DNA from 2 places in the Streptomyces sp. NBC_00400 genome. Region 2 is predicted to be linked to the other one. Evidence: riboswitches for the same ligand, from Rfam matches in the RefSeq annotation. Region 2 holds a riboswitch; the other holds the start of a gene.
What was found. A riboswitch is a leader RNA that binds a small molecule or an ion and turns the genes downstream of it on or off. The one in region 2 is predicted to bind ZMP and ZTP.
Positions count from the first base shown of each region.

Region 1: linked by a shared signal. The riboswitch ahead of OHS81_RS33465 (bifunctional 5,10-methylenetetrahydrofolate dehydrogenase/5,10-methenyltetrahydrofolate cyclohydrolase) and the one ahead of glyA (serine hydroxymethyltransferase) in region 2 are both predicted to bind ZMP and ZTP.

Region 1 is NZ_CP107940.1:7,597,024-7,600,418, reverse strand. Features, by position in the region: gene OHS81_RS33470 (NAD(P)/FAD-dependent oxidoreductase) at 1-438, shown strand, start outside; gene OHS81_RS33465 (bifunctional 5,10-methylenetetrahydrofolate dehydrogenase/5,10-methenyltetrahydrofolate cyclohydrolase) at 1,050-1,898, opposite strand; ZMP/ZTP riboswitch at 1,919-2,007, opposite strand; gene OHS81_RS33460 (hypothetical protein) at 2,056-3,141, opposite strand; gene OHS81_RS33455 (hypothetical protein) at 3,304-3,395, shown strand, end outside.
Region 2 is NZ_CP107940.1:3,040,218-3,043,612, forward strand. Features, by position in the region: gene OHS81_RS13265 (cytochrome P450 family protein) at 1-67, shown strand, start outside; gene glyA (serine hydroxymethyltransferase) at 128-1,429, opposite strand; ZMP/ZTP riboswitch at 1,486-1,577, opposite strand; gene rocD (ornithine--oxo-acid transaminase) at 1,777-2,982, shown strand; gene OHS81_RS13280 (tetratricopeptide repeat protein) at 3,023-3,395, opposite strand, start outside.

The DNA.
Region 1 (3,395 bases), 4.6 Mb from region 2:
GGGGTGCGCCCCAACACCGACTGGCTCGCGGACTCCCCCCTGCCGCTCGACGACGGTGTGCTGTGCGACGCGGGCTGTGTCACCCCGCTGCCCGCCGTCGTGGCCGTCGGCGACGTCGCCCGGGTGAACGGCGTCCGCGCCGAGCACTGGACCAGCGCCACCGAACAAGCCGCCGTCGCCGCACAGAACCTGCTGGCCGGCAGCGCCGTCGCCACCCACCACAGCCTGCCGTACTTCTGGTCCGACCAGTACGGCGTACGCCTTCAGTTCGCCGGCCGCCTGCTGCCCACCGATACCCCGCGCATCCTCGAAGGCTCCCCCGACGACCGCAGCTTCCTCGCCTGTTACGAACGCGACGGGCGCACCACCGCGGTACTCGCCCTCAACCGCCCGCGCCCCTTCATGCGCCTGCGTCGCGAAATGGCGTTCACCGCCTGAACTCCGCCCCACGTTTTCGGCTTTCCCGCCGTGGTTGTTGCTCGCCGTTTGTCGCCCGCTGCGCGGTGCGCCCGCCGTTGCTCCCCCACTGCCTAAAGGGCGTGGGAGGTACCCCCAGCGGCGGGCTGGGTCCGCTGCGCGGGGCTGTGGGTGCGGTGACGGGCCTGCGGGGCCTGGTGTGTGGACTGCTTCGCTTTACGTCCACACACCAGGCCCCTCCGGCCCGTCCCCTCCCGTGGGTGGGGAAGTGGATGTGGGTGGGGGCGGGCCACGGTCGTGGCCGTTTTCCCGTGCCGACGAGGTGCACCGGACCACCCAGGTTCACCCCCACCGGCCTTCTTCCCCCACCCCCAACGGGAGGGGACGGGCCGGAGCGGGTGGGTGTCCGGACGTAAAGCGAAGCAGTCCGGACACCCACCCGCGCAGGCCCGTCACCGCACCCCGACAGCCCCGCGCAGCGGACCCGCCCCGCGCAGCGGACCCCGCCCGCCGCAGGCGCAACGGCGGAAAAGCCAAAAACGGGCGGAGGCAAAGCGCAGCGGACGGGCCCGCCGCCAGGCGCAACAAAGAGAAACCCCCACGGCGGGAGAGCCGAAAACGGCGCGTATCGGTCAGCTCCGCTGGGCAGCAGCGGCATCGACGGTCTGGGTGAGCAGGGTGGCGATGGTCATCGGGCCGACGCCGCCGGGGACCGGGGTGATCAGGGAGGCGCGGGTGCACGCCGAGTCGAAGTCCACATCACCGACGTTGCCGGGGTTCGAGCCGGCGTCGATCACGACGGCCCCGGGCTTGAGGTGTTCGCCGCGCAGGAACCGGGGCCGCCCCACGGCGGCGACCAGGACGTCGGCGTCCTGGGTGATCGACGCGAGGTCGGTGGTGCGGGAGTGGCAATAGGTGACCGTGGCGTTGCGGGCGAGCAGCAGCATCCCGACGGGCTTGCCGAGGATCGCACTGCGCCCGACCACGACGGCATGCCGGCCGGCCAGGTCGACGTCGTAGTGATCCAGGAGGCGGAGGATGCCGCCGGGCGTGCAGGAGGCGAAGCCGTCCAGGCCGAAGCTCATCGCGGCGAAGGAGCGGCAGGTGACGCCGTCGACGTCCTTCTCGGGGGCGATGGCCTCGAAGGCGGCGCGCTCGTCGATGTGCGGCCCGGCCGGGTGCTGGAGCAGGATGCCGTGGACGTCGGGGTCGTTCGACAGTGCGGTGATCGTGTCGACCAGTTCGGCGGTCGTGGTGGCGGCGGGGAGCGCGACGTGCCGGGAGCGGATCCCGGCCTTCTCGCAACGGGCGCGCTTCATGCGGACGTACGTCACCGAGGCGGGGTCATCGCCCACCAATACGGTGGCCAGACACGGGGACGTGCCGGTCTGCCGGGTGAGGTCCGCCGCGCGTTCCGCGGCCTGTCCGACGATACGGCGGGCCAGTGCGCTGCCGTCCATGAGGCGGGCGGTCGGGGTCATCGGTGCTCCTGAGCGTGGTGTCGGATCGCCCAGGCGCGCGGCACCGGCCAGAAGTGGCCGAGCCGCTCCCCGGTGGTACTCCACCCAAGCGCCAGTCACGGCTCGGCGCCCACTTTAATCGACGCCCTGACGCCGGGCGCCGGGGAGAGCGGGCCCGTCACACACCCCCTTGACCAGGGGCGGAGAGCGGCGGCGTGGGGGAGGTGGTGGCTTCCCACTGACTGAGGATGCCGTCCCAGTCGTGCTGGGCAGCGGTGATGGCATTGGCGTCCCAGGTGGCATGAGAGGCCTGTTGATACTGCTGATGCGGTGAGTGTTGCTGGTGATGCGGTGAGGGTTGCTGGTGCTGGTTCAGTGAGTGTTGCTGGTGCTGGTTCAGTGAGTGTTGCTGGTGCTGTTGTAGCTGTTGCTGTTGCGGGTGTTGCTGTACGTGTTGCGGGTGCTGTTGTGGATGCTCCTCGTACACCCGGTACTCCTGGTACTCCTGCTGGTCCCGGTAGTTCTGGTACGGCTGTTGCTTCCAGGGCTCCTGCTCGTAGGGCTCGCGCGGGGGTTGCTGCGGTCGCTCGCGCCAGGTCGAAGAAGTGCTCTCGTGCTGCGGGGCAGGCGGAAGATGGGCCAGCCGGCGGTGCCGGCCCGTGCGGTCCGGTGGCGGCGACTGCACCGGACGGCTCTCGGCGGCGAGCTGTTGTGCGCGTGCCACAAGGAGCCGGACATCGAGCCCGAGTTCGGTGGCAAGGGCGGTGAGGTCAACTCCGCTGTGCCAGCTGCTCATCAGGACCGCGTCCAGAGCCGGCGCCCAGGCCGGCTCGTGGGGCTGGGGGGCGTGGGGTGCGTTGGGGGCGGCAGCGGGCGGCGCCGTTGCCGGGCCCACGGGCTGCGGCGCGGGGGGCGTCGTGGACTGTGTCGTGGGGGGTGTCGCGAGAGGCGTGGCGGGAGGCGTGGCGGTCTGCTGGGCGGGGGGCTGCTCGCGCGTGGTCTGGGCGAGCAGGCTCTTGGCGACCGCGCGGGCGTCCTCCTTGCCCACCGTGCGGCGGGCCAGGCGTACTTCGCGCTCGTCCAGGCCGAGCAGCTCCGCCACCACCGCGTCGCTGCCCACGGTCACGGCGAAGGCGGCCAGGGTCCGCGAGCGGCGGGCCTCGGCCTCGTCGAGAAGTCCCTGCGTATGGCGGACCTCGTCATCGCTGCTGCAAAACGCCTGTGCGAGTACGGCATGGCGCTCCCACAACTCCCTCGGTTCCATGACTGCGACAACGTTTCCTCGCCCGGATTGGACTGCTTCCCGGCTATAGATCACTGCATAAGGTGATATTCGAGAGAGATACGCCCTTGCCTCCACGGCAGACGTACGGGCCGCGGTAAAAATACGCAGTGACCCCAGGGCGGAAGAATCGTTTCTACGGCCATGAGCGACCCCTCTTCCGGCACCGTCGCAGGCGGCACCGTCGCAGGCCATGGACGAACCCCCCTCCCCCGCACCGGGCAGATGCCGCGGTG
Region 2 (3,395 bases):
GCTGCCGCCGCACCCGAGCTTCGTCGGCAACAGCACCCACGTCCTGCCGGTCCGGCTCACCGGCTGATTCACCGGCAGCCGGTGAGCCGCCGTACCGCGGGCCCCGGGCCCTCGCGCGCCCCCGCCCTCAGGCCGTCGCGAGCCCCGGCGCCGGGTAGGCCGCCATGAGCTCCGCGACCTCCGTACGGATCACCGCCAGCGCCTCCTCGTCGCCGTTCGCCGCGGCCTGGACGCTGCGGTCGATCCACTCGGCGACCAGCGGCATTCGGTCCGTACCCAGCCCGCGGGAGGTGAGGGACGGGGTGCCGATGCGGATGCCGGAGGGGTCGAAGGGCTTGCGGGGGTCGAAGGGGACGGTGTTGTAGTTGACGACGATGCCGGCCCGGTCCAGCGCCTTCGCGGCGACCTTGCCCGGCACGTCCTTCGAGGTGAGGTCGATGAGCACCAGGTGGTTGTCGGTGCCGCCGGAGACCAGGTCGTAGCCGCGGGCCAGCAGCGCCTCGGCGAGCGCCTGGGCATTGGCGACGACGGCACGGGCGTAGTCACGGAAGGACGGGGCGGCCGCCTCGCGCAGGGCGACCGCGATGGCGGCGGTGGTGTGGTTGTGCGGACCGCCCTGCAGACCGGGGAAGACGGCCTTGTCGACCGCCTTGGCATGGCTCGCCCGGGACATCAGCATGGCGCCGCGCGGGCCGCGCAGGGTCTTGTGGGTGGTGGTGGAGATGACGTCCGCGTGCGGTACGGGCGAGGGGTGGGCGCCGCCCGCGATCAGGCCGGCGATATGGGCGATATCGGCGACGAGGACGGCGTCGACCTCCCGGGCGATCTCCCCGAACGCGGCGAAGTCGATGGTGCGCGGGACGGCGGTACCGCCACAGAAGATGATCTTCGGGCGTTCCTTGCGGGCGAGGTCGCGCACCTCGTCGAAGTCGATGAGCGCGGTGTCGGGGCGTACGCCGTACTGGACGCCGCGGAACCAGGTGCCGGTGGCCGACACTCCCCAGCCGTGCGTGAGGTGGCCGCCCATCGGCAGCGCCATGCCCAGCACGGTGTCGCCGGGCTCGGCGAAGGCGAGGTAGGCGGCGAGGTTGGCGGGCGAGCCGGAGTACGGCTGGACGTTGGCGTGTTCCACGCCGAAGACGGCCTTGGCCCGCTCGACGGCCAGCGTCTCGACACGGTCGATGTTCTGCTGGCCTTCGTAGTAGCGACGGCCCGCGTACCCCTCGCTGTACTTGTTCTGCAGGACGGTGCCGGTGGCTTCCAGGACGGCGGCGGAGACGTAGTTCTCGCTGGGGATCAGCCGCAGCGTGTCGGCCTGCAGCTGCTCCTCGGCGCCGACCAGCGCGGCCAGTTCGGGGTCGGCGGCGCTCAGCGCGGGATGCGGAAGGGACTGCGGAGTGAGGGACTGCGGGGTGCGGGGCTGTGACATGGGGGCCTGCGACATGGCGTCCTCCGGGGCGGTCGATCGGTGATCCGGTCGTGGTCCCGGGGTGCCCAGGCGGGGCGGCACCTCGTGATGGTGGCCGCACACCGCTTCCTCGAGGTTGTTTCCCCGTACGCCAGTCGCGGTGCGCACCCAGAGTCTAAGCCCCCTGGGGCATCCCTCAGGGAATCCCCAGGGGTCCCCCGGAGTGTCCCCCAGGGGATTCCCCAAGGCATACCCCGAGGCCCCTGACCGGCGAATCTTCACGGGCCCGTCGCTCCTGGCCGGCGCAACAATGGAAGGGGACGCGGCAGCGCCCGCGCCCCGCACGGTTCTACCGAACGGAGTCACCGGTGACATCCACGGAACGCAGCATCGCCGCCGCCGAGGCCCACAGCGCGCACAACTACCATCCGCTGCCCGTCGTCGTGGCCACCGCCGAGGGCGCCTGGGTGACGGATGTGGCGGGCCGGCGCTACCTGGACATGCTCGCCGGGTACTCCGCGCTGAACTTCGGGCACGGCAACCGCCGGCTGCTCGACGCGGCCAAGGCCCAGCTGGAACGGGTCACGCTCACCTCCCGCGCCTTCCATCACGACCGGTTCGGCGACTTCTGTACGCAGCTGGCCGCGCTGTGCGGGATGGAGCTGGTGCTCCCGATGAACACCGGCGCCGAGGCGGTCGAGACGGCGGTGAAGACGGCCCGTAAGTGGGGCTACCAGGTCAAGGGCGTCCCGGACGGCCGGGCGAAGATCATCGTCGCGGACCACAACTTCCACGGCCGGACGACCACCCTCGTCTCCTTCTCCACCGACCCCGAGGCACGCGCCGGCTTCGGCCCGTACACCCCCGGCTTCGAGATCGTCCCGTACGGCGACCTGGCCGCGATGGAGGCCGCCCTCGACGACCACACGGTCGCGGTGCTGCTGGAGCCGATCCAGGGCGAGGCGGGGGTACTGGTCCCGCCGCCGGGCTATCTGGCGGGCGTACGGGAGCTGACCCGCAGCCGGAACGTGCTGTTCATCGCCGATGAGATCCAGTCGGGGCTGGGCCGCACCGGCCGGACCTTCGCCTGTGAGCACGAGGGCGTGGTCCCCGACATGTATGTGCTGGGCAAGGCGCTGGGCGGCGGTGTGGTGCCGGTGTCGGCGGTGGTGTCCTCCCGTGAGGTGCTGGGCGTGTTCGCACCCGGCGAGCACGGCTCGACGTTCGGCGGGAACCCGCTCGCCTGCGCGGTGGCGCTGGAGGTCCTGGCCATGCTGCGGACCGGTGAGTTCCAGCAGCGGGCCACGGAGCTCGGCGAGCATCTGCACAGCGAGCTGGGGTTGCTGGTGGGCGGCGGCGCGGTGGACGCGGTGCGTGGCCGCGGACTGTGGGCCGGAGTGGACATCAACCCGTCGCGCGGCACCGGACGGGAGGTCTCCGAACGGCTGATGGCGCGCGGGGTGCTGGCCAAGGACACCCATGGCGCCACCCTCCGGCTCGCCCCGCCGCTGGTGATCAGCAAGGAGGACCTGGACTGGGGGCTGGACCAGCTGCGCGGTGTGCTGGAGGGATGAGACGAGGGCCGGATACGGGCTTCCCTCGTGTGCCGTCCTCCTATGCGAGGAGCGAGGCCGGAGTGACGAGCCGGGCACGTTCGTGGAGTTCCCGGGCGGCGGGGGTCTTGAGGTGGGGGCGGATCAGTTGGACCATTTTCCCCATGCGCCGGTCGACCCTCCCGCTTTGCACCAGGGGATATTCGTCCAGCGCTTCATTCCATGTCGCACAAGCCGCTTCCAGGTGCCCCACCTCAAGCTGGAACTCGGCGAGTGTGGCACGTTCCTTCACCCGGGACCGGCGATAGATGTCGTAGCACAACCTGTCCGATTCCCGCATCGCCGCAACGGCTCCGGGAAGGTCTCCCAGCTCGTGGCGAACGTGGCTGACGTGGTAGTGCAGAGCTGAGGGATCATAGGATCCAAAGGCTTTC